One region of the Anaerostipes sp. PC18 genome, then DNA from elsewhere that is predicted to be linked to it. Evidence: predicted binding sites of a transcription regulator. Region 1 holds the regulator's gene; each other region holds the start of a gene.

Region 1 (10,071 bases):
AAACCTCTTCCAATAATTCTTTGGTCCGCTCTGAGACTCCCATTCCAGGTCCGAATAAGATACAGTCACACCATTCAAGGGCTTTTTTTACATTCTCATATGTTCCGAACAGTACTTCCGGAAGCATAGACTGCAGAATCGGACGGTTGGCTTCACAGGAAATCACCTTTACCAGTCCGCTGCCCATGCGCAGAGCACTCTTTGCCGAAAAAAAAGCAGCCCCTGACATCGTCTCATTTCCTGCTATGATCAGGACTTTTCCGTAGGTGCCCTTGTGAGAATCCGCAAAACGGCCCGGAAGCCTCTTTAGATCTTCCCTGTCGTATGTGAATCCCCCTGCATGCTTCTTTAAAACGGAATCAAAGAAACCTATCTTTTCTACATACAGCCGTCCCGCATATTCTCTTCCCGGATAGAGCAGATGTCCTGCCTTGGGCCCGCCGAACGTCACCGTAGCGTCTGCCCTGACGGCGCATCCAAGGACTTTCCCCGTATCCCCGCTGATGCCGGAGGGAATATCGACCGACATGACTCTGGCTCTGCTTTCATTGATCCTCTCCACAACGGTCCGATATATCCCCGCTATCTCCCTGGAAAGGCCTACGCCGAACATTCCTTCCAAAATCCAGTCATAGCCGTTATAATCTATTTCTTTTTTTTGCTCATACCCAAGACGGGTAAGGATATCATACTGCGTCTTTAAATCTCCGGATGCCTTGGACAGCTCCCCCACGACTGTGAAATCCACAGAATATCCTTCCTCCAGAAGGATTCTGGCCGCAGCCAGCGCATCTCCCCCGTTATTTCCGCATCCTGCCACAGAAAGTATCCTGTCACTTTTTCTGACCGTTTCCATGAGCCTTCGGGCAATTTTTTCGCTGGCCCGCTCCATCAGCACAAGACCCGGCATTCCGATCTGCTGTATGGTCTCTTTATCAACATCCTGCATTTCCTGATTTTTCAAAACATATTTCATAGACACTCTCCTATGACAAAAGCCTGTGCCAGCCCCCCTGTGTTCGTAACCGACACATGAAATTTCGTAATCTGCATATCCGATGCCAGCTTTTCGGCTCTGCCTGTCAGTTTCACATAAGGCGCTCCTTTTGAATCCCGGAACACTCCGATCTCATAGGGCTCCAATCCGAAGAAGCCGGTTCCAAATACTTTGGAAACGGCTTCTTTAACTGCAAAATTACCAGCAAGAGTCGTACTGTTTAAACCTGCGTATGCCAGTTCCTCTTCTGAAAAAATCCGGCTTAGGCGGTTCTTTCTCTCCACCATCTTCTGTACCCGCCCGATTTCTATCAGGTCAGTTCCTATACCGACAATCATGGCGTTCCTCCCGTCTTTACTCCGCGCCCTCGCCGTCTTCCCTGCTGTGAATATTGTAAGTCAGCGTCATGAGACTTTCTGCCAGATGGACATTCTCCACGGTCACACTGTCTGGCAGCGTGAGATCCACAGGAGCAAAGTTCCAAAATCCTTTGATGCCCCAGGACACAAGATCTTTGGCAATCTTCGGCGCCTGGTCCTGCGGAAGCGTGAGGGCTGCGATCTTGATCTCATGATTCTTTATAAACTCTTCCATATCGTCAATATCGTGCACTTCTACTCCGTGCACCGTGATGCCGATCAGCTTCGGATTTACATCGAACAGTGCGATCACCTGAAAACCAATGCTGTTATTGTTGAAATCCTGATAATTGGCCAATGCCTGCCCCAGATTTCCGGCACCGACAATGATCATCTGATTGCTCTTGTCAAGCCCCAGGATCTTGCCGATCTCCACGTAAAGGTTTTCTACATTGTAACCGTATCCCTGCTGCCCGAAACCTCCAAAGTTATTCAGGTCCTGTCGGATCTGGGATGCAGTTACTTTCATTCTCTCGCTCAGCTCTTTGGATGAGATCCTCGTAATATTTTTTGCTTTCAAAGCCCCCAAATAACGGTAATATCTAGGTAATCTCTTTATAACTGCCGGTGATATATTCTTATCCATTGATGACATTATTACCCTCCCACTTATTTTATTAACTACTCAAATTAAATAAATTATATAAGATTGTCTAATAACTGTCAAACTTTTCGGTGCGTTTTTTCAGAAATTATGTTATGCTTAAAAAGAATTTTTACAGCTTAGAAATTTTGAAGGAGTGCACTATGGTTTTATCTTGTCAGAATATACATAAAACATTTGTCGACCAGGAAGTCCTGAAAGGAATTTCCTTTCATATCAATGAGAAGGACCGGCTCGCCGTCATCGGCTTAAACGGCGCCGGAAAGTCCACCCTGCTCAAGATCATCATGGATCAGATGACACCCGACGAAGGGGAGATCCACAAAAAGAAGGACGCCGATATCGGCTATCTCGCACAGCATCAGGACCATACTTCTTCCCGCACCATTTATGAAGAGCTTTTGACCATAAAACAAGATGTGATCGAACTGGACAAAAAACTCCGCTCTCTGGAGCATATGATGAAGCATTTAAGCGGCGCAGAGCTCGAAGAAAAGATGGAGGAATACACCAGGACCACTCATTTATTTGAACAGAAAAACGGTTTTGCCTATGAAAGTGAGATCGCAGGAATCTTAAAAGGACTCGGGTTTAAAGAGGAAGACTTTCAAAAAATGATTGAGACACTGTCCGGAGGACAAAAGACAAGGGTAGCTCTCGGAAAACTTCTGCTGATGAAGCCCGAGATTCTTCTCCTGGATGAGCCTACCAATCATCTGGATGTTGAGTCAATCCAATGGCTGGAAAACTATTTAAGCCACTATGAGGGCGCTGTCATCCTGGTCTCCCATGACCGGTATTTCCTGGACAAGATCGTCAACAAGGTGATGGAGATCGAGGCGGGGCATGCGATGCTCTTTGACGGCAACTACACTTCTTTTATTAAGAAAAGGGATCAGGTAAAGGCGATCCGCTTAAAGGAGTACGAAAACCAGCAGCAGGAGATCCGGCACCAGAAGGCGGTCATCGAAAAACTAAAGCAGTTTAACCGGGAAAAATCCATCCGCCGGGCCGAGAGCCGTGAAAAGATGCTGAACAAAATTGATGTCATCGAAAAGCCTGTGGAGATCGACGGGAAAATGCGCTTTGCTATCGAACCGTCGGTTGTCAGCGGAAACGATGTCTTAACGGTGGAACATCTGGAAAAAAGTTTCGGGCCGCATACGCTGTTTTCCGATATAAATTTTGAAATATTCCGCGGCGAGCGCGTGGCATTGATCGGCGCCAATGGAACCGGAAAGACTACGATGTTGAAAATCATCTGCAAACAAATGCCTAAAAACAAAGGACTGATCAGGCTCGGTTCCCAAGTATCCATCGGATATTACGACCAGGCACAGGACAACCTGCATCCGGATAAGACAATCTTCGAGGAGATATCTGATTCCTTTCCGGAACTGACCAACACAAAAATCAGAAATACACTGGCCGCTTTCCTTTTTAAGGGAGAAGATGTATTTAAACTTGTTTCTTCCTTAAGCGGTGGGGAAAAGGGGCGGGTATCTCTTGCGAAACTTATGTTATCCCATGCCAATTTCCTGATTCTTGACGAGCCTACCAACCACTTGGACATTCACTCCAAGGAAATCCTGGAATCCGCCCTGACCCAATACACAGGCACGGTTCTTTACGTATCCCATGACCGGTATTTCATAAACAAAACGGCTACAAGAATTCTTGAACTCTCTCCGAAAGACGGTCTTCACTCTTATCCGGGTGACTACCAGCACTATCTTTTAGAAAAGGAAAAGGAAGGCACGAAAGAGGTACAGGATGCTGAAACTGAGTCTGTATCCGATACGAAGCTGATCTGGCAGAAGCAAAAGGAGAAAGACGCAAAACGGCGGAAAAGAGAAAACCGCCTGAAAAAAATAGAACAGGAAATCGAGGAACTGGAGGCGGAAAACACAAAACTTGACGAAGAAATGTGCCTGCCGGAGAACGCAGTCAATACAAAGAAACTGCTGGAACTCTCCACTGCCAAAGCCCGGAATGAGGAACATCTGGAAACCCTTTATGAAGAATGGGAGACCTTGTCAGAAGAAACCGAGTGAAAATGCCATGGTATTTTTACAAATATTTGTTATAATAGACTAAGTACCATTTTTAGGAGGTAACAAGATGAAATTAATATCGTTTGCTGTGCCATGCTATAATTCCCAGGAATATATGAGACACTGCATAGATACATTGTTGACCGGAGGTGACAAAGTTGAGATCCTCATCATCGACGATGGTTCCACGGACAATACCGGCATGATCGCCGATGAATATGAAAACAAATATCCCGGTATCTGCCGGGCGATCCATCAAAAGAACAAAGGCCACGGCGGTGCGGTAAACACTGGTATCGCTCATGCCAAAGGGATTTATTTTAAGGTCGTGGACAGTGATGACTGGGTCAGCGAACATGCTTATGAAGAAATCTTCAATCAATTAGAGACATTTTACCGTCAGGGAACCATCATAGACATGTTTATGTCCAACTATGTCTATGAGAAACAGGGTGTAAAGAGAAAAACCGTGATTCATTACCGCCATACGATCCCGGTTGAACAGATTTTTACATGGGACGATGTAAAGCGTTTTCCTCTGAGCCAGTACATTCTCATGCACTCCGTCATTTACCGTACTTCTCTTCTCCATGAGTGCCGCCTGTGCCTGCCGGAACATACTTTTTATGTAGACAACCTTTACGTTTTCAAACCGCTTCCATATGTGAAGACCATTTACTATCTGGATGTAAATTTTTACCGCTACTTCATCGGAAGGGACGACCAGTCTGTCAACGAAGCCAATATGATCAAACGGATCGACCAGCAGTTTTTTGTCACCAAAGCCATGATCGATTATATGAGCAGCTTTGAACTGGTGAACAAGCCGTTATACCGCTACATGAAACACTATCTGAGTATCATCATGACTGTGTCATCTGTCATTGCCATCAAATCCGGCATACCGGAGCATCTTCAGATGAAAAAAGAACTCTGGAAGTACCTGAAATCAAAAAATACAAAACTGTACCGCCAGATCCGGGGCTCTCTTGTTGGAAATGCAGTCAATCTCCCGGGCTATGGAGGCCGGAAAGTTGTCATCGCAGCTTACAAAGCAGCCCGGAAGTTCATTGGATTTAATTAAACGGACATGTCTGCCGGCGCAGACATCCCCAATCAGATCAGATAAAAATGACATTGGAAACAATAAAACCAATGTCATTTTTTATTCCATAAGAAAATTATAATGTGAAATCCAAAACCCTCCACTATATCACCATACTTCTGATCTGTGTTATTCTAAAGCTATGAATGGAGGTTTTTTCATGAAAACTTATAAAACATCTGAGGTTGCAAAACTCATAGGAATTCATCCCAATACCGTCCGGCTGTACGAAAAAGCGGGACTGATCCCAAAACCGGAGCGGCAGAACAATGGATACCGCATTTTTACCGATCTCCATATCGAACAGTTCCGACTGGCCCGTCTGGCTTTTCAAATGGAGGTACTGCAAAACGGGCTGAGGAAAAAGGCTGTCCAGATCGTAAAAACAGCGGCATCCTGTGATTTTTCCAAGGCTCTGGTACTGGCAGAAGAATACCTGGCACAGATCAGAAAGGAACACGCCAATGCCGAAGAGGCAGTTGAAATTGTAACAGAGATTTTAGCCGGAGAATCACAGGAACATACTCATCCCATGAAACGCAGGGAAGTATCCCGGTATCTCGGCATTTCTATGGATGCTCTGAGAAATTGGGAAATGAACGGCCTTTTGACTGTAAAACGCAGGCAAAATGGCTATCGCATATATACGAGTCAGGATATACAGAGGCTCAAAATCATTCGCTCCCTGCGGTGTGCAAATTATTCTTTGGAGTCTATTCTGCGTCTGCTCGGCCACCTGTCAAAAAATCCCGGGATTGATATCAAAGAAGTTTTGGATACTCCCAATAAGGATGACGAAATTATTGCTGTGTGCGACAAACTGGTTACTTCTCTACGGACTGCCGAGAATAATGCCCTGGAAATGATATGCAAACTGAAAAGAATGAAAAAACAATTTTCTTAAACCCTCCACTTTACCACCAATGTTTCCGTTGGTGGTATTCTTTTTTTATACAAAAAAAGGAGGTATCCTTCATGAATGAAGTGATAAAATCAGAAAAATTATGTAAAACCTATAACAAAACGCCTGCGGCAGACAATATCAGTTTATCCGTAAAGCGCGGAACGGTTTTCGGCCTGATCGGGGCCAATGGTGCAGGCAAGAGCACAACGATTGAATGCATTTTAGGTACAAAGACGGCAGACAGCGGAGAAATATCCATTCTGGGAATGAATCCGCAGACATCCAGAAAGCAGCTGTTTCAAAAGGTAGGAGTCCAATTTCAGGAGGCAACTTATCAGGATAATATCACCGTTTCGGAACTTTGTGAAGTTACCGCTGCCCTCTATCAGGAATCCGCAGATCCAGAAAAATTACTGCAAAAGTTTGGAATTGCCGGCAAAGCAAAAAGCCAGATCAAAGATTTATCCGGCGGCGAAAGGCAGAGACTTTTTGTTATACTTGCACTCATACCCAATCCTGAAGTTGTCTTCTTGGACGAGCTGACGACCGGGCTGGACGCTAGGGCCAGACGACAAGTGTGGAATATACTCTCCTCACTCAAGGAAAATGGACTGACGATTTTCCTGACGTCCCATTTTATGGATGAGATCGAGAACCTGTGTGACTGTATCTGTATTTTAAAAAAAGGAAAAATCATATTTTACGGTACGGTGGCGGAGGCAGTTGAATCGAGTCCTTTTGATCATTTTGAAGACGCTTATCTTTGGTATACAGACGAGGAGGAATGAATCCATGAAAACTTTTAAGACAATGCTGAAAACAGAATTAAAATTATCTCTGAGAGGAATGGATATGTTTATATTTGCGATCTGTGTGCCTCTTGTGGTACTGGCAGTTATAGGAATTATTTATGGAGACAGGCCCGCATTCGGCGGTGCCGGATACTCTTTCCTGGAACAGTCGTTCGGAGCCGTCACCACCATATCCATCTGTGCGGGAGGTGTGATGGGACTGCCGCTGGTCGTCTCTGATTATCGGAGCAAGGGTATATTAAAGCGCTACAAGGTTACGCCGGTCAGCCCTTCCATGATCTTAGCGGTACAGGTGACAATTTATACTTTATATGCGGCTGTTTCTCTGGTCCTTCTTTATACCGAAGCAGTCGTTTTCTTTGGATATCAGTTCCGCGGATCTTTTGTGAGTTTTCTGGGATGTTATCTCCTGGTCATTGTGTCTATGTTCAGTATCGGCATGTTGGTAGGCGGTATTGCTCCGAATACTAAGATAGCGAGTGTCGCTGCGAGTCTGCTGTACTTTCCGATGCTGATTTTTTCAGGCGCAACGCTGCCCTATGAAATCATGCCCAAAGTGCTGCAGAAAGCTGCAGACATCATGCCGCTGACCCAGGGAATCAAGCTGCTGAAAGCCGCTTCTCTGGGAGAAGAATTTGGCAGTGTTATTGTTCCGGTTGTCACCATCGTCTGCATCGCAGTAATCTGTACCTCTGCCGCCCTCAAATTCTTTCAGTGGGAATAGCCTGCGCAAAATGTCATGTCTTTTCTGTATTTTGGGCGTATCTTATACTATAACACTTATTAGGAGACAGTATTTTATGAAGCTTATATCACAGATAATCCATGCGGATATCGCCCATAAACATGGCTTCCTGGGGAAGAATATAGGGATTGCCTTCCTGGATACCGGTATCTATCCCCATAAAGAATTTTATCCGGCCGATCAGCGGATCGCCGGATTCATAGATTATGTACACCACAGATCATATCCTTATGACGACAATGGACACGGAACCCATATCACGGGTATTGCCGCATCTGCAAGCTGCGGCATTGCACCTGCAGCACATATCATTTCCCTCAAAGTCCTGGATGCTCTGGGCAACGGAAATCAGCGCACTTTCCTAAACGGACTGTCCTGGATCCACCATTTTCACAAGCAGTATGGAATCCGGATTGTAAACATATCCATCGGCACTCCTGCCTCCGGAAGCGATGAAGCTGCCAATGCGATTGTGAAGCAGGTCAATCAGCTGTGGGATGACGGGCTGGTCGTCTGCATCGCCAGCGGAAATAATGGCCCCAGGGATAATACCATCACCGCACCGGGCAACAGCCGTAAGATCATTACCGTAGGTTCCAGTGACGATGCCAGCCGTCCCATGGGATCTCAGCGCTTTGCAAAGAATTATTCCAGCAGGGGGCCTACCTCTTCCTGTGTCATGAAGCCGGACGTAGTAGCTCCCGGAACAAATATTTATTCCTGCGGCCTGAACGGAGGACACAGCATCAAGAGCGGCACTTCTATGGCAACACCGGCAGTTTCCGGAGCCATCGCCCTGCTTTTGGAGCGGTATCCGTATTATACGAACAAAGATGTAAAAATGAAACTGCGGTACAATTGTGACAAACTTTCCACTCCGAGAAATCATCAGGGATGGGGACAGATCAACGTTCAGAAACTTCTGGATCTATAAAAGAAACTCCATCATTACCTGATTGCTTAAAAACAGGGCCTGTTGCGGGATCCAAATTCTTTCGGCATCCTGTTTTAACAGACCTTTTCCAGAGAGTTCTTGGATAGGTTTCCGGTAAACATCCAGGATACCTGTCCCGAACCGCTTGGAAAATTCCATTTTTGAGATCCCCTTTGTCATCCGAAGTCCCAAAAACATATACTCTTCCATCTCTTCTTTTTTGGACAGCTCGTTCTCTTTTTCAAATATGCCGCCGAAATCTGATAATGACAAATACTCTTCCATATCTGCCGGATTTGCAAAGCGTTTTTTCCCAATATAAGAAGATGCCGCCAGACCAAATCCCAGGTATGGTTTTCCTGTCCAGTACCCGCAGTTATGCCTGCATTCATATCCCGGTCTGGCATAGTTGGACAGTTCATACCTTTCATAGCCTAAGGTATGAAGGATCGCTTCCGTCCTTTCGTACATGGCAGCGTCTTCATCTTCCGTCGGCAGGAGATCATCCAGCCCCTTCTTTTCATAGAAAGGTGTCCCTGCTTCGATGATCAGGCTGTAAACCGAGAAATGTTCCGGCTCAAGTTCTGCAGTTTTTAACAGGGTCTGCTCCATCGTTTCCATTGTCTGCATAGGGATCGCATTCATCAGATCCACATTGATATTTTGGAATCCGCAGTCCCGGGCTTCATAAAATCCCGAGACAAAATCCTCAAATGTATGAATCCGGCCCAGCATATTTAATTCTTCTTTCCTGGCACTCTGAAGTCCGAAACTGATCCTGTTGATCCCACAGCTTTGGTAGACCGAAAGTTTTTCTCTTGTGACAGTGCCGGGATTGGCTTCGATCGTGCACTCCATAGTTTCTGCACAGGAAAAAGAATCTCTGACCGTATTCATCAAAGATTCTATCTGCACTGCCGGAATCAGAGATGGAGTTCCTCCTCCGATGAATACCGTGCTCACTGACGGACTTTGGAGACGTCTTCCCCAATACAGGATTTCCTGCTGAAGCTTTCGTATATAGATACTGATGTCATCATCTCCGGCCGGAAACGAACAGAAATCACAATAATTGCATTTTCTTTTGCAGAACGGTATATGAAGGTACAGTTCGAGTTCTCTAGTCTTCATCTAATTTCAGCACACTCATGAATGCTTCCTGCGGAATTTCTACATTTCCCACCTGCCGCATCCGTTTCTTTCCCTGTTTCTGTTTCTCCAGAAGTTTCCGCTTTCTGGAAATATCTCCGCCATAGCATTTGGCCAGCACATCTTTCCGCATGGCTTTTACTGTCTCCCTGGCAATGATCTTGCTGCCCACTGCCGCCTGTATCGGGATCTCAAATAAATGCCTTGGTATTTCTTCCTTCAGCTTGGAACACATTTTTCTTCCCCTCTCGTAAGCTGTCTCGGCATGAACGATGAAGGACAGTGCATCCACTTCTTCTTTGTTGATCAGGATATCCAGTTTCACGAGCTCTGATCTCTGATATCCCT
Region 2 (10,071 bases), 180 kb from region 1:
TGTTCTTTTCTGCCGTCTGCCCCTTTCAGCAAAGAAGAATTCGGATTCGTCTGGATGGTCATACCCACTCTGTTGAATTCGCTGATTACTTTGTCATCGACGATGCCCTTTAACTGACTGATATTTGCATTTCCTGCCTGCGCAAAATTTGTTGTTTTGATAACCTTTTTAATGATTGTTGTTGTTTTGACAGTTTTTTTCTTTGCTTTTTTTGTTGTGACCTTTTTACGTTTTACTATTTTCTTTAATTTATATATCTTTGTTTTAACTTTCTTGGATGTACTTGTTTTGACCGTTACTTTATTGCTGGCTGCTGCCACAGGTTCTGCTGCCGGAGCTGTGAACCCGATAACAAGCAAAACTGCCAATGCACTTACCAGAACTTTTTTGATTGCTTTCTTCATGATCATGTGCCTCCTCATTTCACAGACACAAGCCAGTGACCATCTTGATCTCTGGTACGAAAAAAGCAACCTGCTTATTTCTTACACATGAGCTTCTCTCATGCGGCAACCGGCTGTCATAAATATAGTCACTTTTCAGCCATCTTCTCCTGAGACATTTTTGCCTGCTTGCGCAGGTCTTTTAATTTTGCAGAAAACATTTTATGTTCCTCCTCTGTTTTGATGGTTAAAGTATAGCAATCAAAGTTTTTTCCAGCAAGCAACTATAGTTTACATCTGAGTATTTTATGCAACTTTCCGTAGCAAAAGAGGTCCTGCACGGATGCAGAACCTCTTTTATAAGTTTTATTGATGTTTATAATTATTTTACTACAGTCTTTAACTGTTCTGTCAGCATTGGAACGATCTTATTTAAATCTCCAACGATTCCATAGTCTGCTACATCGAAAATCGGTGCTGTGTCATCTTTGTTGATTGCAACGATAATGTCAGCCTCTTCCATACCTGCCACGTGCTGGATTGCTCCTGAGATACCAATTGCAAAGTATACATTTGGGCGTACAGTCTTACCAGTCTGTCCAACCTGGATATCTCTAGGCTTCCATCCTGCGTCTACTACCGCACGGGAACAGCTCACTTCTCCACCTAAAACTTCTGCTAAATCTTCTAAGATCTTGAAGTTTTCAGGGCTTCCGACTCCACGTCCGCCGGATACAAGGATGTTTGCATCCATGATATCCACAACGTCAGTCACAGATTTTACAACTTCCATGATCTCAACATATTTATTGTCCGGAGTAAATCCAGGATTGAATTCAATCACTTCCGCTTTTGCTCCTTCGATCTTGTCAATCGCCTGCATAACACCAGGACGTACTGTAGCCATCTGAGGACGGTTATCCGGGCATGCAATGGTAGCGATCGTATTTCCGCCGAACGCAGGACGTGTCATCAGTAACTGGTTATGTTTCTGCTCTTTTCCCGGAATTGCTACTAATGGGAAATCACCGATTTCAAGGACTGTACAGTCAGCAGTAAGACCAGTTGCAACTCTCGCAGACACACGAGGTCCTAAGTCTCTACCGATTGCTGTCGCACCAACTAACATGATTTCTGGTTTGTATTCATTGATCACAGATGCAAGTGCATGTGTATAAGGCTCTGTTCTGTATTCTTTCAGTTCAGGATCATCAACTACGATCACCTTGTCCGCACCGTAAGCTGCAAGTTCATCTGCAAGGTCTTTCACTTCAGATCCAATTAAAACAGCTGTAACATCTGTATCTAAATCTTTTGCAAGGTCTTTGGCTTTTCCAAGTAATTCAAAAGCGATGCCGCTTAATTCATTGTCCACCTGCTGTGCAAAGACATAAACTCCTTTATATTCTTCTAAACCCATTTTATTCACCACTTTTCCTTTTTAAATTAGATTACATGTTTTTCTTTCAATTTGTCCATGATATATGCTACGGATTCTTCCGGATCAAGGGTTACCTTTTCCCCTGCACCTTTACGAACCTTATCAGATGCTTTCGCAATCTTTGTAGGTGATCCGGCAAGTCCGATGTTTGCATCATCGACATCTTTTAAGTCTTTTCTTCCCCAAACAGTCACTTCTGCATCGTATGCATCAAAGATTCCGCCCGGTGTCATGTAACGCGGCTCGTTTAATTCAGAAAGTGCTGTGATCAGGCAAGGCATTTTTGCCTTTACAACATGATATCTGTCTTCATACTGACGTTCAACAACAACATTGTCTCCGTCGATTTTGATATCCTGAGCGTAAGAAATAACTGGAATATCCAGATGTTCTGAAATCTGAGGACCTACCTGTGCGGTATCTCCATCGATTGCCTGACGTCCTGTGATGATCAGGTCGTAGTCAAGATTTCTGATCGCACCTGCAAGCGTTGTAGAGGTAGCCCATGTATCTGCTCCTCCGAGAACTCTGTCTGTGACAAGGACTCCCTTGTCTGCTCCCATAGCCATAGCCTCACGTAAAACTTCATCTGCTTTCGGAAGTCCCATCGTAAGAACAGTAACTTCTGCATCATATTCATCTTTTAATTTTAATGCCGCTTCCAATCCAGCTTTATCATCTGGATTCATGATGGTCAGCATTGCACCTCTATCCAAAGTACCATCCGGGTTAAATTTAACTCCGCCCTTAGTATCTGGTACCTGTTTTACACATACAACGATTTTCACAGTAAAGTACCTCCCTTATTTTAACAGATTTCCAGAAATGACCATACGCTGAACTTCAGATGTTCCTTCGTAGATCTCTGTGATCTTAGCATCGCGCATCATACGTTCTACATCGTATTCTCTGATATATCCGTAACCACCGTGTAACTGAACAGCCTTTGTTGTCACTTCCATTGCCACTTCTGCTGCATATAACTTCGCCATAGCTGCTTCCACACTATATACTTTCTGTGTAGCTTTTGCCATTGCCGCTTTATAAACTAACAGTTTTGCAGCTTCCACCTTAGTCGCCATATCAGCTAACTGGAACTGTGTGTTCTGGAACTGTCCGATCGTACGTCCGAACTGTTTTCTTTCTTTTACATATTCGATGGTTGCTTCTAATGCACCTTCTGCCAGTCCAAGAGCCTGGGAAGCGATACCGATACGTCCGCCGTCAAGAGTATGCATTGCGATTCCGAATCCTTTGCCCTGTTTTCCTAATAAGTTTTCTTTTGGAATGCGGCAGTCTTCGAAGATCAGTTCATAAGTGGAAGATCCGCGGATACCCATTTTCTTTTCCTTTGTTCCAAAGGAGAATCCTGGAGTTCCCTTATCTACGATGAATGCAGAGATCTCTTTTAATTTTCTTCCGCGTTTTTCAATGATTCCTGTAACAGCGATCACGATGTAAACGTCTGCTTCTTTACCATTTGTGATGAAGCATTTAGAACCGTTTAATACCCACTCGTTACCGTCTAAGACAGCCTTAGTCTGCTGTCCCTGAGCGTCGGTACCAGCTCCCGGTTCAGTCAGGCCGAATGCACCTAATTTCTTACCAGATGCAAGATCAGGAAGGTATTTTTTCTTCTGTTCTTCTGTACCGTAAGTCTGGATTGGATCACAGCACAGAGATGTATGTGCAGATACGATAACGCCTGTGGTACCGCAGACTTTTGATAATTCTTCTACACACATAACGTATGTCAGAGGATCACAGCCCTGTCCGCCGTACTCTTTCGGAATCGGGATACCAAGAAAACCATTCTCAGCCATCTTCTGAACAGTTTCTTTTGGGAACTGTTCTGTTTCATCCACGTCCTGTGCAAGAGGCTTTACTTCATTTTCGGCGAACTCTTTGAACAGAGTTCTTGCCATTTCGTGTTTCTTACTTAATGCGAAATCCATTTCTTATTCCTCCATTTAATTATTTACTATAATCGTAGAATCCTTTGCCGGTCTTCTGGCCTAACATACCGCCGCGTACCATCTTTCTCAGCAATGGATGCGGACGATACTTGGTATCTCCAAACTCATTGTAAAGCACTTCCATGATAGCAAGGCAAACGTCTAATCCGATCAGGTCACCCAATGCTAACGGTCCCATCGGGTGGTTAGCTCCTAATTTCATGGCTGTATCAATACCTTCTACAGATGCTACTCCGTCTGCATAGATTCCGATTGCTTCGTTGATCATAGGGATGAGGATTCTGTTAACAACAAATCCAGCTGCTTCTTCTACCTGAACCGGTGTCTTTCCAATATCTTTAGAGATCTCGATAATTCTGTCAACCGTTTCCTGAGGAGTATTGATTCCTGCGATAACTTCAACAAGCTTCATAACCGGAGCCGGATTGAAGAAATGCATACCGATCATCGGACGGTCAAGTCCTGCTCCGATTTCAGTAATAGAAAGGGAAGATGTATTGGTAGCGAAGATTGCTTCCGGTTTGCAGATATCCTGTAATTCTTTGAAAGTCTGCTTTTTGATCTCCATGTTTTCAATCGCTGCTTCCACAACAAGGTCACAGTCAGTGCAGATGTCTTTCACACCAGTTGTGATTTTAGCTAAAATGGCGTCAGCTTTTTCCTGATCCATCTTACCTTTTGCTACTCTTTTTTCGAATCCTTTTGCGATTCTTGCTTTTCCGTTTGCTGCGAATTCTTCATTGATATCGCAAAGGTAAACTTCATAGCCTTCTGTCTGCGCAAATGCCTGAGCAATTCCGCTGCCCATTGTTCCAGCACCGATAACTCCAACTTTCATTATGATTCCTCCTGTATTTAAACTCTAATTGTTGCCTGACACTGATTATTTATTTTTGAATCCGTCGACTTTCGTCTTGTTTAAGAATGCTTCCATGCCTGCTCTCTGGTCTTCACTCTCGAAGCAGCTTCCGAATGCTTTTTCTTCCACGACAATGGCCTGATCCATGTCCACATCCAGTCCTTCATTGATGGCTTTCTTTGAAGCGCGGACTGCAATAGGAGCATTCTTAGCGATCTTCGCAGCCATCTTCTTTGCTGCATCCAAGAGATCTGCCTGCGGATATACAGCATTTACAAGTCCGATCCTGTATGCCTCATCTGCTTTGATATTGAAAGCAGTATAAATCATTTCTTTTGCTTTTCCAGCGCCTACAAGACGGGCAAGCCTCTGAGTTCCTCCAAATCCAGGAGTAATTCCAAGACCTACTTCCGGCTGGCCGAATACTGCGTTTTCAGCACAAAGGCGGATATCACAGCTCATGGAGATTTCACATCCTCCTCCCAGTGCAAATCCGTTCACTGCGGCGATGGTCGGAATAGGGAATGTCTCTAACTTGCGGAACACGTCATTTCCCTTCTTACCGAAGGCTTCTCCTTCTGCTTTTGTCAATGTACTCATCTCAGCGATGTCAGCTCCGGCCACAAAGGATTTATCTCCTGCTCCGGTAAGGATCAAGGCTCTTGTATTTTCCAGATCAACAGCATCCAGTGCTTCCTCAATCTCGCCGAGCACCTGGCTGTTTAATGCATTTAATGCTTTTGGACGGTTGATGGTGAGGATACCTACAAAACCTTCTGTTTCATATGTGATGAATTCCATGGATTCAATCTCCTTTCAAATTAAATTAGTCCATTTCAACGATGGTAGAGCATCCCATACCGCCGCCGATGCAAAGTGTTGCAAGACCTTTCTTAGCTCCCCTGTCTTTCATTGCATGAAGCAGAGTAACCAAGATACGGCATCCTGAAGCTCCAACCGGATGTCCGATGGCAATCGCTCCGCCGTTTACATTTAATTTGCTTAAGTCGAATCCTAAGTCTTTTCCTACTGCTACAGACTGAGCTGCAAATGCTTCATTTGCTTCGATCAGGTCGAAGTCATCAATGCTCATTCCTGTTCTTTCCATAACTTTTCTTGTAGAAGCAACTGGTCCGATACCCATGATCTTAGGATCTACACCGCCGAGTGCTCCGGCAATCCATGTAGCCATCGGGGTAACGCCTAATTCTTTTGCTTTTTCTTCACTCATAACTACAACTGCTGCTGCACCGTCATTGATTCCTGAAGAGTTAGCAGCTGTCACCATTCCGCCCTGTTTGAACGCTGGTCTTAATCCTGAGATTCCTTCTGCTGTTGTTCCCGGACGAGGACCTTCATCTTTGTTTACGATAATGGTTTCTTTTTTCTTTTTTACTTCTACCGGTACGATCTCTTCGTCGAATTTTCCGGCTTCCTGAGCTGCAACTGCCTTCTGCTGGCTCGCTGCTGCAAACTCATCTAATTCTTCACGGGTAAGTCCCCACTGGTCACAGATGTTCTCTGCTGTCATACCCATGTGGTAGTCATTAAATGCACACCATAATGCATCATTAACCATAGCATCTTTTAATACGCCGTTGTTCATACGGTATCCGAAACGTGCCTGATCTAATACATATGGAGCCATTGACATGTTCTCACATCCGCCTGCTACGACAACGTCAGCGTCACCGCTTCTGATCATGTCTGCAGCCATGTTTACCGCCTTCAGTCCGGAACCGCACACAACGTTGATCGTTGTTGCCGGAACTTCGATCGGAAGACCTGCCTTGATGGATGCCTGACGAGCAACATTCTGTCCTAAACCAGCCTGGATAACACATCCCATGTATACTTCATCTACCTGCTCTGGCTTAACATTCGCTCTGTTCAGCGCTTCTTTGATAACGATTGATCCTAAGTCAGCAGCCGGAGTCGTGCTCAATGCTCCGCCCATCTTACCTACTGCTGTTCGACAAGCACTTGCAATAACTACTTTTCTTGACATATCAATTCCTCCATAATAATTCTGTGTTATATAGTGTTTGGCAGTTTCCCGCCGATATGTTAATAGTATCACAATCACTTTTTCATTTCAATTACTAATTTTTTTCAGGCTTTAATCCAGGCTTCATATCATCTTAAAAACTGCGTATTTAAGCCATTTGTTTTAGTCTTTTGTATACAGTATAGATTGTACTTTTTTAAATACATCCATATGTTCGTTTTTTTATTTAGAAAAATTTCATATATTTTTAGACATTGTATCCCTTAAAATCAACATAAAATCGTCATAAAATTAACAATATACACTGTCTTCATGATGAAGGCTTATCATAAGCATCTGTGCCTGTCTCTTTTTCCTTCATTTTTTATCTTAAAAGAGGCAGGCTACCAGTTAATTTGTTCACCATCTTTTTGGGTCCGCACAGGGCAATCCCGAGATAATCGAGCTGTTCCTCTGCCGTCTGTAACATTTTTTCAATAAACTCACTGTAAATCATACAGCCCTGAGCCAGATCAGAGAAGTCTGCCGCGATAAGTTCTTTAAACTCGGGCAGATTTACTTTATACCTCAATTCTTTTAAAATTTCACGGCTGCCTTTCAGGACAGGCACAGGAAAAGTTATGATTCCCGAATGCCTGAGGAATAAAAGATTTGACCGGGGTACCTTTTAAACACCCCGGTCAAATCTTTTATCGTTATCCCTCTATTGAAATGTATTCCTCTGCCGGAACTTCTTTTCTTTCCTCGGCCTTTGGAAATCTCAGCACCAGTTCGCCGTTGTCAAACTTCGCCTTGATATCCTCCTGTTTCAGTTCTTTTCCGACATAGAAGCTTCTGCTGCACTGTCCGGAGTAACGCTCTTTCCGGATATAGTTGCCCTCTTTGTCTTTCTCATCTTTTGCTTCGTTCTTTGCCGCACTGATGGTCAGATAACCGTCTTTCAGCTGGGCGGAAATATCCTCCTTGCTGAAACCAGGAAGTTCCATACTTAATTCATATCCGTCTTCTGTATCTTTGATATCTGTCTTCATGCCGCGTTCAAAATCTCCAAAGCCAAAACGGTCAGCAGGAAATGCATTTTTAAACGCCCGGTCCATCCATCCGTCAAAAACATTTTCTCCAAAAATACTTGGCATCAACATAAGTCATTCCTCCTATTCTATCTCCTGTACGGGAATACCCGCACTGTTATATGTTGTTTATTTGTTCTATGTGTAATATAACAATTATCTTTCAATATGTCAACTCCTCCAATAAAAGTTCACAGTTTTTTCACAAAACAATCATTCAGAAAAAGGCTCGGGAGCCTGTTTGCTCCTGAGCCTTTAAATCACATATAGTATTTGTCGAAGAAGTTTCCCACCAACGGAAGGAAACATCCAGAGGCAGTTTTTTATCACTATTGTAGGAATACATTTCAAAGCGTGACAGAAATAGTAATAAAAAACTCAATTATCTGTCCTGCATACTGATGGAGTCGATCGCGACACTTCCGCCCCGCACCACCTCAATACTGGAAAACCTTTTCTTAAAAACTTTTAATATAGAGTTGTTCTTCGCTTCTGTCCGTACAGATTCGATCAAAATACTGTCTTTCCCCATATCCTTCACACGAAATTTGAATACCTGCGCCATCTGAAACACTTCATTTCTGTCCTTCTGGGTACAGCCTTTCACCTTGATAAACATGATCTCTTTCATGCGGATAGACATGTTTGTGTAATCCATGACTTTGATAACTTCCACGCTGCGGTTCAGCTGTTTTTTAATCTGCTCAAAGGTGGCGTCATCGCTTTCTACGCTTATCGTCATTCTGGACACCGTCTCATCTTCTGTCGTTCCCACCGTGAGGCTCTGCAGATTGTAGGATTTTCCTGAGAACAGACCCGCAATCCTCGCCAGCACTCCCACACGGTTTTCAACATATAAGGATAACCATCTTTTTTCCATAGAAAAACCTCCTCGTATAATATCTTTTAGATACATTAAATGTACCTTGATAACTGAATAAAAATTGTTCAATAGGCTTAGTAAAGCCCATGGTATAATTGTTCCCTAGTGTCAATCAGGTAATAGTTCTGTTACCTCCTGTTGAACCAAAAATGGTTGCTTCAAAGATAGTCTGTTCCCCTGACATGGAAGTTAGCTTCAAACCAGCTGGCTGTTTGTCTGAGTACATGGACTGCCATTTAGCAGTGTGGTTCGCATCAGCCCATCTCAGACCGGATTCTTATATGCGAGGGTGTTGATGCTCCGTGATCATGGGTTTTACCAAGCCGATTGAACACTCAAATACAACATAGAAAGAAGGTGATATCATGAACCCACTTTACGTCGGTATTGATGTCAGCAGCAAATCCAATGTCATTTATCTAATGCTCCCTGATGGTGCGAAACATAGCTGTTTCTCTGTTGCAAACTCTCAGGATGGCTCATCCCAGATGGTAAAACGGATTCTTTCCGCAGTCACTTCCCGTTCCCTCGATACAGTCGTCATAGGTCTTGAAGCTACATCTGTCTATGGAGACAATCTCGTATATTTCCTGAGGGAAGATGCCTCTCTGGCTCCGTTTAACAGGAAGATCCATGTCCTCAATCCCAAGCAGGTAAAGAACTTCAAGGAAGCCTATAACGACCTGCCAAAGAATGATTATATGGACTCCTTTGTCATTGCTGACTGCCTGCGCTTTGGTAGAATCAACAAAGAGGTCTATCTGGGAGATTACCGCTATAAAGCCCTTCAGAACCTTACAAGGGCTCGTTTCTTCGCCGTACAGAACCTCGTAAAAGAAAAACAGCGATTCATCAATGTCCTGTTCAAGAAGTATTCTACTATGACGCAGGAGAAGGTATTTTCCGATACCTTCAGCACTACTGCCTTAGCTGTCTACGAAGAGTTTGAATCCGCAGAAGCATTGGCGGCGATGGACTTACAAGAACTTACGGACTTCATTATGGAAAAAGGAAAGAACCGCTTTCCCAATCCCGATGCCGTAGCCAAAGCCATCCAGAAAGCTGCCAGGAGTTCCTACCGTTTACCCAAGACGGTGAATGACTCCATAAATCAGGTGCTTTCTATATCCATAACCTCGATAAAGGCGCTGGATGCTCAGATCAAAGAGTTCAATAAAGCTATCGAAGCACAAATGGAACTCCTGCCAAATGTATTGATATCCATCCCCGGCATTGGGCCGGTCATCTCAGCCGGCATCATGGCTGAAATCGGAGATATCAACCGTTTCCCAGGTCAAGCGCAGCTTGGCAAATATGCAGGACTTGCCTGGACTCAGAATCAATCCGGTGACTTCGAGGCGGAGAATACAAAACTCATCCGCTCCGGCAACCGCTTTTTAAAGTATTACCTGTGTGAAGGTGCTTTGTCTCTCGTGAGATGCGACACGGAG
Region 3 (10,071 bases), 160 kb from region 1:
CATTAAGCTTTTTTGCAAAGTTTTCAGTTGATCCCGCCGCGTGCTCCGCCAGGATCACCGCACAGTCATTGTAAGACTCAAGCATCAGTCCGTAAAGGAGGTCCTTAACTTTGTATTTTTCCCCGGCCCTTGCTCCCAGATGGACCTGTGGCTGGGCAGCGGCATTTTTAGAAACTGTCGCTTCCTCTTCCAGATTGCAATGTTTAATAATATACAGGCATGTTAAAATCTTTGTAGTGCTGGCATTCGGCATTCTGGCTTTTCCGGATTTATCAAATAAGACTCGTCCGCTGCCCGCATCCATCAAAATTGCAGATTTTGCATAGAGCTTTAACGTATCATCCGCCCGGACCGTGTGAAATCCGAGCTGCAGACACAAAAACAGAGACCATATTACACAGAAAATCTTCTTCATTCCATTTACTCTCCTTCAAGCCAGCTAAGATATTTCTCTCCGTTATCGGAAGGAGGCCTGTTAAGAGCCGACTGGGATAATGGAGAAAAACTCATACAATTAATACTATATGAAACGTCAGAACAAAATATACCCACAGGGCACACCGTATTTTATACCCTTCGGGTGGACGTGCTCCGCACGATAAGGTATACCCACAGGGCACACCGTAACTCATACCCTTCGGGTGGACGTGCTCCGCACGATAAGGTATAACATAGTCTCATGGTTTCCCGCAGACGACGCGATTCTTCCCTGCAGTCTTGCCCTTGTACATCTGTCTGTCGGCCAGGGCAATTATCTCCTCGGAAGGACTGACTCCGAAGATCATAGTAATATGCAGATTTTTATCATCACAGCAAAAAACATGTCCGGCCACCGTATCACACAGCTCCTAAAGCTTTATGAGCACATCCTCCAGCGGTGTGTCCCGGAAAAGAAAAATAAACTCTGCTCCTCCCCACCGGCAGACATCCACGTCTCCTCCCAGAAAAGAACAGATAAGTTCTGCTGGTTCACTCAGAATCTTATCTCCGCAGAAATTTCCCCACGTGTCGTTTACAATCTTAAAATCATCGATATCGCGCAGTGCCAGCACTGCAAAGGCCGCCAGACAGTTTTCCACCTTTTTTAGGAAAGCATGCCGGCTCAGCAGTCCGGTGAGCTGGTCATAGTTTGCAAGCGTCGACAGGCTGCGGTTCTCATCCTGCAGTTCCTGCTGGCTGACAGCGGCAGAAAGCTGCGAAGAAACAGCTGCATATAAAATAATCGTAATAACCTCAGCGCAAGGAAAACGCAGTTCTAAAGTCCCGCCAAAAGATAAGGAACGTATTTATGTTTGAAGGGACAAAAATAAATCAGGGAGGTCATATTCATTGCCTCCCGCCCTTCTTCCAATATTTCTCCTCAAACTGATCCGCCGGGATCGGATTTGAAATATAAAATCCCTGTATACTGTCTGCACCCAGGGAACACACTGCTTCCAGTTCTCCCGGATGCTCGACTCCTTCCACACATACAGCAATCCCTACACTGTGGCATAGCTTTATGACCGCCCCGATAAAAGAATGATTAAATACATGATCCGGATATGAAGCAGCCAGCGTTTACATGTAGAGAATGCCTGCTCCAATATTCATTTTCCTGCCTCTATAATCAGCCCGCTGTTTTCAAGGAGCGGTATAAACTGAGCAGGACCTGCGGCTTCAGTGTCAGGACAGGACCATCGGAGCAAGCCCGGGTACGATTCTTCCCGCAGTTCAAAATCCTGCAGCATATTATCGGAAATCAGAGCCATATCGGTTGTCATATCGATGATATAGATATAATCTTCTGTACTGCTCACAATCGCATCATAAAACGCCTGTCCGTCTATATGGAACGCACCGTTCTCTCCCGCAATTTTTTTTCATAAAATCTTCCTCCATCTTTAAAATGCCGCAGAAATTAAAACCCGGTTTTAAACTTTCTTCCACTCATAAATTACAATGTGCCGGAGGAAAGAGCAAGCTAATCCAGTTTCAAAATAAGTACCGGAAGCGGAGGATGATTCTGTTTATTATAAAAGTCCTGTTTTATAACAATATATCTCCTGTCATCCAGCTGCTTTAAGTATTGAAGGACTTCTTCTTTCTCCGCAAACCCGGTATCTCCTCCACTATAAATACAAACACTGATAACTCCTCCCGATTTCAAAAGCTCAAGTCCCACTTTAATAGCCTGTATCGTACTTTTCGGCCTTGTAGCAATACTGTGATCCCCACCCGGAAGATAACCCAGATTAAACAAAATCGCCTGTACCGTACCTTTTTCTGCATACCGGTCCATATTTTCATGGCTGTCCAAAATAAACTTTGGATGGTATCCTTTTAATTTCAGCCGCTTCCTGGCATTGAACAGTGCTTCCTCCTGTATTTCAAATCCAATCACTCTGTCTGTGAGCCCGCACAAGTACTCAGTGTCACCTCCGTTTCCAACCGTTGCATCAATACATAAGTCTCCTTGTTTAATAAAGCGTCTCAGCTCTCCATGCACCCACTGTGTTATGCTGATCCTCATTTTCATTCCCTCCTGATCCGTGGACAAAAAGGTCGTAGACCTTTTCTATGAAATAACAAAAAGAGAGAGCCCGGACTATTTAAATCCTGCTCTCTCGGTTTAGTTTAGTAATAGCAGATAACCGGTGTTCCGGCATCGATCATATTGTAAAGGGTTGCAGCTGCATAAGGCGGCATATTGACACATCCGTGTGATCCCCCGGAAATATACTCACTTCCTCCGAAAGAAGACCTCCAGCTTGCATCGTGAAGTCCCACGTTGCCGTTGAACGGCATCCAGTAAGATACCGGTGAGTTATAACCCTGACCGCTCAATGTCGCATTGCGCTGTTTGTACAGTACAAATGCCACACATTCCGGTGTTTTTCTTCCCGCTTCCATCTTGCCTGTGACTACGGATGAAGAAAAGACAACCTTTTTCTTTTTAATGTAGAAAACTTCCTGCTGTCCCATATCGACCTCGATATAAGTATCGCCGATGTCTCCCTGATATCCGTCGTATACCTTTGCCTTTTGGCGCCAGTATGGCTCTCTTGTCTCTTGTGTGCCCTCTTTCAGCATTTTTTTGACTGCGGCTTCTTCCTTTTCACGGCTCATTCTCCAGCCGTAAGGACCTCCGAAAATCTTTTTGGTTCTTCCGTCGTGAGTCTTGACAGTGCGCATAGTCCCCATCGTGTTATATTTGTATGCAAACTTCATAACCCAGTTTTCCATCTTCTTCATGTCGATAGTAAAATCTGTGTCATTCTTGATCTTAAACCACTTGTGGTATACATCCTTATCAAGAACTACCGTCTGTTTCCCGAACTTATAAGTAATACTTCCCTTCAGAGAATCGTTCATCCTGTCTTTCAGAGAAATGATCTCTTTGCTCTTGCTAGTATACTTCGGGACATCATAGGCGCCTTCCTTGTCCAGATCCACGACAGCGACACCGCCTTCTACGGCACTCTTTATGAGTTTTTCCGTCTGTTCCTTCTTTAAGACCGTACCGATTTCTTCTTTTTGGATCTGATAAGCTCCGTCTTTGTAAACCGGTTTGGCATTTCGGATCTTGATGATATTTTTCTTTTTGAAGCAGTCAAGGTTTTTTAAGGCCTTTTGAAATGCTGCTTTGTCATAAGCAAACATATCGATATCGTTGTACTTCTCTCCCCCGAAAACACCTTTGATCCACAGAAAAGAACTCTGTCCGTCTTTGAGCTTCCTGATCTGGTCTTCACCGTCAAAGGAAACCTTGAGCACACTGCTCTTTAAAACTTCCTCTCTGCCTTTTCGCTCTTTTACGGTCAGCGAATAGCCGTCCGCCTTTTTTTTGAAAATGTCTGTAACTTCGTCAACTGTCTTGTTGGAAACATCGACACCATTGATCTTTGTCCCATATGTAAACTTCTTGCTGAAATACACTGCGATACAGCAGTAGATCACAAAAATAATCCCGACTGTGATCAGTGTGTAATGCTTCCAAGTAAATTTTTTATGTTCCATAAATGTCCTCCTAAACTCAGTATCTAATTATAGTACAAAACTTGTAAAAAGGCCACCCATAATTTAAATTATTTTACTTGTGTTTCTTTTATGCGGATGGTACAATGAAACGGTATGTTAATAAATTAACAGATAAAAGACAGGAGGATTACTTATGTCATTTAAGGAAGAATACCAAAAGAAACTTAAAACAGCCGATGAGGCCGTAAAAGTTGTGAAATCCGGCGATTGGCTGGAGTACGGCTGGTGCGTCACCACACCGGTTGCCCTTGACAAGGCTTTGGCAAAAAGAATGCCGGAATTGGAAAATATTAATATCCGGGGCGGAATCGTCATGTGGCCGCTGGAGATTACAAAGATCGACTCCCCTGCCGATCACTTTACATGGAATTCCTGGCACATGGGCGGACTGGAGAGAAAATGGATCAACGAAGGATTCGCATATTATGCACCAATCCGTTATTCTGAGCTTCCAGGATACTACCGCAATTATATCGATCACATAGATGTTGCGATGATGCAGGTTGCCCCGATGGATGAACACGGATTCTTCAACTTCGGGCCAAGCGCATCCCACCTGGCTGCAATGCTTGAAAAAGCCGACTGTGTCATCGTGGAGGTTAACGAAAATATGCCTCGCTGCTTAGGCGGATTTGAAGAGGGCGTACATATTTCCAAAGTTGATATGATCGTCGAAGGCGGAAATCCTGCGATTGCAGAACTGGGCGGAGGCGGAGCAGCCACTGATGTGGACAAAGCCGTTGCAAAACTCATTGTAGACCAGATCCCGAACGGCGCATGTCTCCAGCTTGGTATCGGCGGAATGCCGAATGCCGTAGGTTCCATGATCGCGGAATCCGACCTGAAAGACCTGGGTGTTCACACTGAAATGTATGTGGATGCGTTCGTAGACATTGCAAAAGCAGGAAAGATCACCGGTGCCAGAAAAAATATCGACCGCTACCGTCAAACCTATGCGTTTGCAGCAGGAACCAAAAAATTATATGACTACTTAGATAACAATCCGGAATGTATGAGTGCTCCTGTAAACTATACAAATGACATTGCAAGGGTTTCTTCCATTGACAATTTCATCTCTATCAATAACGCCGTGGATGTGGATCTGTACGGACAGATCAGTGCAGAATCTTCAGGAATCAAACAGATCAGCGGTGCCGGCGGACAGTTGGACTTCGTCATGGGAGCTTACTTATCAAACGGTGGAAAGAGCTTTGTATGTCTTTCTTCCACTTTCACAGACAAGGCCGGCCAGATGCATTCCCGTATTCTTCCTACCCTGCATAACGGGTCTATTGTAACAGATACCCGTGCCAATGCCCACTACATCGTCACTGAATACGGAATGGCAAACATGAAGGGACTCTCTGCATGGCAGCGCGCGGAAGCCCTGATCAATATCGCTCATCCAGACTTCAGAGACCAGCTGATCAAAGACGCAGAAAAAGCTCACATTTGGAGAAGATCCAACAAATAGATTTTGATACAGTTTCTCACTTTATCAAAATTCGATGAATATTTTATCCTCCTTTGTTAAACTACTTAATACAAAGGAGGATTTTTTATGATTAATAATAGAAAAACGGCCATCATTGGCTGCGGATTTGTCGGTGCGTCCACCGCATTCAGCCTGATGCACCAGGGACTGTTTTCCGAACTGGTCTTAATCGATGTAAACGAAGAAAAAGCCAAGGGTGAGGCGATGGATTTAAGCCATGGGCGCCCGTATGTAGATACATCCAAGATATATGCAGGCACCTATGATGATGTCGCGGACTGCGGGCTGATCATCATAACCGCCGGTGCAAATCAAAAGCCCGATGAAACCCGTCTCGACCTGGTACACAAAAATGTAGCCATTTTTAAATCTATCATTCCGGAGATCACCAAACGAAACTCCGAGGGGATCTTATTGGTTGTTGCCAATCCGGTTGATATTCTTACTTATGTGACTTTAAAGCTTTCAGGATTTCCAAAAAACCGGGTCTTTGGCTCCGGAACCGTCTTGGATTCGGCACGTTTCCAATACCTGCTCAGCGAACACTTGGAAGTAGACAGCGGCAGCATTCAGGCATTTATCATCGGGGAGCATGGAGACAGTGAACTGGCTGTCTGGAGTGACACCAATGTCTCAGGGATCGGCATCAACGAATTTTGTGAAATGCGCGGGCATTTTGACCACGAGAAATCTATGAAGAGGATTTTTGACGATGTGAGAAACAGCGCCTATGAGATCATCGAGAAGAAAGGTGCTACCTATTACGGCGTCGCCATCGCAGTCAGCCATATTGCAGAGAGCATTATTCGAAATAAAAATTCGATCCTCCCGGTCTCCAGCCTGCTTAGCGGAGAATATGGCCTGTCTGACCTTTGTCTGAGCGTACCGACCATTGTCAACAAAAACGGTGCGGAACAGGTCATAGAAATTGATTTAAACAGTAAAGAATCCAATCTGCTGAATAAATCTGCAGGACAGTTAAAAGAGATCCTTTCATCCCTGGATTTATAGCAGGCTCCGTTTTGTATCTTTTGTATACGAAAAAGTACAGTGGAAATATTTACACATTATGAGATCTGTGCTATTGTATGATTCAAACAAAAATTTACTGATTTTTTATTAGATTCATACAAAAAGTGAGGGTTCCATATGAAAAGATATCTCTTAGCCGGTATTGTAGCTTTGGCGATTGCAGTTACTTTAAGCGGATGCGGTACAGCACACGTAAAACCGGAAGGACTCAGTGACAGCCAGTACAGGCTGGGCCTGAGAGCGATTGAGACGACAGATAAATATTTAAACGCTGAACTTTCAAAAGATCTGGCCAGCGAACAATTTAAAAATATCAAAAAGGCGTTTGAACAGTATACAAAAAGCAGAAAAACTGCTTTTTCACGGGTAGATTCCCGGATGGAACAACTGGAACACTGCCTGTCTGCAAAAAAAGTTTCAGACAAATCAGTGACCAAAGCCAGAAACCGTTTGGCAGAGATATTAAATCAAAATCTTTTATAAGTTCAATCGAGTAGGAGGAATTTCACCTCAAACTTCTCACGGAACCGTACGTGAAAGTCTCCTTTCATACGGCTCTTATCATTCAGCAGTACGAATATATCATACTCCAATGAGCAAATAGTTTTGGCTCTCGCTTTCTCAAAGTGCAGAGCCATTCTTCTGCCCTGCGTCTTCTCCCACGGAAGTTCTTATACATACACATGCCCATTTCACAAGTCTTCTTTCTATGCATAGCAGCGTATCTTTCATTGCGGATGGATTGTATTTCCCAAAATAATTCATCCAGCCACTTAGTATCGGATTCTATACATTGCTTTAAATGTGTATCCCAGAAAAATCAAACTCTGTAAGTTCTTCTTCCTTTCACCTGTCCTCGTCCTTACCATACACAATCCTTGTCTTGGTCGGATTCAGTTCCAGCTTACATTCTTCAAACCTTTGAGCCAGGCTCTGCTTGATACATATTGCCTCCTCTTTTGTACGGCAGTGGACTATTCTATCATCTGCATACCTCTCAAACGGGGCTTGCGGAAAATTTCATTTCATCCACATATCAAATACATAGTGCAAAAACATATTTGCAAGAACCGGACTTATTACTCCACCTTATGATTAGAAAGGCATAACGCTCCTTGCGGTGAACCCACTTTTGTTGGGAAGTATTTTCCGTCTTCTATTACTCCTGCTTTTAACCATTGCCGAAACAATTTCAGAACTCGTCTATCACTGATTCTTCTTTCGATAAGACTCATAAGTATTTCATGGTCGATGTTATCAAAATATCCTTTTATGTCTGCATCTACTACATACCAGCTCTTATATAAAGTCTTCTGTACCTTCTTCGTTGCCTGTATTGCGTCCCGTTTTGGTCTGAACCCATATGAGCATTCTAAAAAGTTTGCTTCAAAAACTGGTTCAACTACTATTTTGCATGCCTGTTGTACAATTCTATCTCTAATAACAGGTATACCCAATGGTCGCTGTTTACCATCTGGCTTTGATATATAAACTCTCTTAACTGGTTTTGGATAATAGATGCCTTTTACTAAATCTTCCTAGGTATCCAATAAGTATGATTCCACTCCATACTCTTCAATCATTTCAAAGGTCACACCATCTATTCCGGCACTTCCTTTGTTTTCTTTTACCTCTTTCCACGCCCGCCATAAAACATCCAGGCGAAAAATACGGTCATACAACGCATGAAATCTGCGTTGCTTATCCTTTTTGGCAGCCAAGTATAGTTTGCATTGAAGTTGTCGTGATTTATCTATTGAGTGTTGTTGTCCCTTTTGAGGCATGCACTGTCCCTTACCTTCCTGTTTAACTTGACTAAAGTAGAGCCCCTTTTCCAAATACGTTTATCTTACCGCACCATCATAGATACTATGGGCTCCTCCGACTCCTCATAATGCGTCTTCTTGAATTTCGTGTGTTACTTATATCAAGAATTACATGTTTATGGTTCCATGACACTATGAGGTCTCTTCTGTTCCATCAACAACTATGTTAACATTCCGCTCCCTCTACACCGAAGGGTTCTTCAGCGCTGCTTCCAGTTTCTTCACACCTTCCGTGGTCTTCGTCAGAAAGCCAGTGACTCGACACCCTCTTTTTCCCAAAAGGGCTAACGTAACGATGCTACAGGATTCACTTAATGTTACGGAGCTCACTGGTGATTACTCCGACCAGACTTTCACTGGCAAGCTGTTGACAGCTTGCAGAACACACGACTTTCACCCATTAGTAACGTGCGCAGCCAGGCGCACTCAGAAAAAACTCCGGTCATAGATTTTAACCGGAGTTTTTTTATTAAAGGTCATAAAATACAATGCGTCTTGGCGCTTATCGTTTCTCAAAATGCTGATAGTCTTTATATGTAATCCAGTCACCGCCCCACTGAAAACCGTGTTTCCTGAAAATCCGGTACACACGGTCATTTCTGTGGATCATATTATATTTATACTTGCCTCTGCACTTTTTTACATCTCTCTGCGCATAGATTTTTCCGTTTTCAGGTGTGATGGAATTTCTCTTTACAAAGGGGTTGACCCTCGGATTAATGTCAATCGCTTTGCCGTAAGCATGGTTGGACAGGTGACTGGTCCCTTCTACAATCCGGTAGTTAAAGGCGGAGGTGTTATTGGCTTCCATAGATTTTGTGTCATCGGCGCCGTAATCATCGACCAGACGGATACTCTCGATCGGGTACTGCATATCATAAAGCTCCTGAAAAATTTCCACCGTATCTTTGGCAATGGACTTATTCACAAGCAGCTGCCCACTCCTGATCTTCCCGTCATAACCGTAATATTTCACCTTCACATAGCGCAGGTCCTGAATTTTTATGTTCGGATTGGACCTGTAAGAAACCCCGCTGATTTTTTCTTTCACTGCCTTCGGGACCTTTTCGTAAGAAAAACCGCTGATGCTTTTATTGGAAAATGCCGGTTTGACGGGTTCCTTTTCTCTTATCTCCTGAACGGATGCACCCAGTCCAATCAATGCCGCCAGCATCATACTTACAATATGTTTCCCCATAGGATCCCTCCCGTCTACGGTCTGCCGTTTAGCTGAAATAAACTGTCTAACAGCAGCCAGTTGGCCCGAAACGGCCTCATCAGATTCCAGTATCCGATACCCGTAAAACCATATTCTTTTGCTGTCCGGACTTTTACATCGATACTCCGGACATCTTCAAACCATACTTCATGTTCTGTTCCATTTAACGTGTAGTTAAAAAATGGGCTCATAGCAGTCTCATCGAACCGGATCTGTACTCCGTTCTGATCTGCGATCTCCACTGCTTCCACATTTCCGATCGTCCTTGCCCTTGTGGTTCCTCTCTCGTAGGGGAGCGGCCAGTCATAGGCATAGTTCGGAATGCCCATATATATTTTCTCCGGCGGGATCTCTGTCACTGCGTAATCCAAAACCTGTTGGACTTTGTTGATCGGTGCAACTGCCATTGACGGCCCGAACGTATATCCCCATTCGTACGTCATCAAAAATACGGAATCTGCATTAGCACCCAAAAGTCC

The links. The regulator Rex, encoded in region 1, represses fermentation and respiration genes when NADH is low (regulators of the CRP and FNR family bind a similar motif). The targets are predictions, from matches to a motif close to ATTGTTAANTANTTAACAAT.
Region 2: a site for Rex is predicted at 6,947-6,966, ahead of P8F77_RS11785 (acetyl-CoA C-acetyltransferase). Genes of this name have one in related genera too.
Region 3: a site for Rex is predicted at 4,113-4,132, ahead of P8F77_RS11655 (butyryl-CoA:acetate CoA-transferase). Genes of this name have one in related genera too.

Annotation. Positions count from the first base shown of each region.
Region 1 is NZ_CP121164.1:1,974,100-1,984,170, forward strand. It holds gene P8F77_RS10795 (NAD(P)H-hydrate dehydratase) at 1-976, opposite strand, end outside; gene acpS (holo-ACP synthase) at 973-1,335, opposite strand; gene P8F77_RS10805 (redox-sensing transcriptional repressor Rex) at 1,352-2,011, opposite strand; gene abc-f (ribosomal protection-like ABC-F family protein) at 2,164-4,074, shown strand; gene P8F77_RS10815 (glycosyltransferase family 2 protein) at 4,142-5,158, shown strand; gene P8F77_RS10820 (MerR family transcriptional regulator) at 5,340-6,083, shown strand; gene P8F77_RS10825 (ABC transporter ATP-binding protein) at 6,155-6,871, shown strand; gene P8F77_RS10830 (ABC transporter permease) at 6,876-7,619, shown strand; gene P8F77_RS10835 (S8 family peptidase) at 7,696-8,574, shown strand; gene hemW (radical SAM family heme chaperone HemW) at 8,569-9,705, opposite strand; gene lepA (translation elongation factor 4) at 9,695-10,071, opposite strand, start outside.
Region 2 is NZ_CP121164.1:2,151,766-2,161,836, forward strand. It holds gene P8F77_RS11755 (hypothetical protein) at 1-404, opposite strand, end outside; gene P8F77_RS11760 (electron transfer flavoprotein subunit alpha/FixB family protein) at 766-1,803, opposite strand; gene P8F77_RS11765 (electron transfer flavoprotein subunit beta/FixA family protein) at 1,830-2,612, opposite strand; gene P8F77_RS11770 (acyl-CoA dehydrogenase) at 2,628-3,779, opposite strand; gene P8F77_RS11775 (3-hydroxybutyryl-CoA dehydrogenase) at 3,799-4,638, opposite strand; gene P8F77_RS11780 (enoyl-CoA hydratase-related protein) at 4,684-5,460, opposite strand; gene P8F77_RS11785 (acetyl-CoA C-acetyltransferase) at 5,486-6,667, opposite strand; gene P8F77_RS11790 (DUF2000 family protein) at 7,032-7,277, opposite strand; gene P8F77_RS11795 (Hsp20/alpha crystallin family protein) at 7,363-7,809, opposite strand; gene ilvN (acetolactate synthase small subunit) at 8,120-8,617, opposite strand; gene P8F77_RS11805 (IS110 family transposase) at 8,986-10,071, shown strand, end outside.
Region 3 is NZ_CP121164.1:2,132,123-2,142,193, forward strand. It holds gene P8F77_RS11620 (D-alanyl-D-alanine carboxypeptidase family protein) at 1-415, opposite strand, end outside; gene P8F77_RS11625 (hypothetical protein) at 678-833, opposite strand; gene P8F77_RS11630 (GGDEF domain-containing protein) at 849-1,286, opposite strand; gene P8F77_RS11635 (hypothetical protein) at 1,327-1,467, opposite strand; gene P8F77_RS11640 (hypothetical protein) at 1,590-1,799, opposite strand; gene P8F77_RS11645 (class I SAM-dependent methyltransferase) at 1,964-2,512, opposite strand; gene P8F77_RS11650 (L,D-transpeptidase family protein) at 2,617-3,999, opposite strand; gene P8F77_RS11655 (butyryl-CoA:acetate CoA-transferase) at 4,154-5,494, shown strand; gene P8F77_RS11660 (L-lactate dehydrogenase) at 5,582-6,526, shown strand; gene P8F77_RS11665 (hypothetical protein) at 6,665-7,030, shown strand; gene P8F77_RS11670 (hypothetical protein) at 7,169-7,312, opposite strand; gene P8F77_RS11675 (hypothetical protein) at 7,394-7,525, opposite strand; gene P8F77_RS11680 (reverse transcriptase domain-containing protein) at 7,627-8,004, opposite strand; gene P8F77_RS11685 (hypothetical protein) at 8,086-8,331, opposite strand; gene P8F77_RS11690 (M15 family metallopeptidase) at 8,876-9,571, opposite strand; gene P8F77_RS11695 (glycosyl hydrolase family 18 protein) at 9,586-10,071, opposite strand, start outside.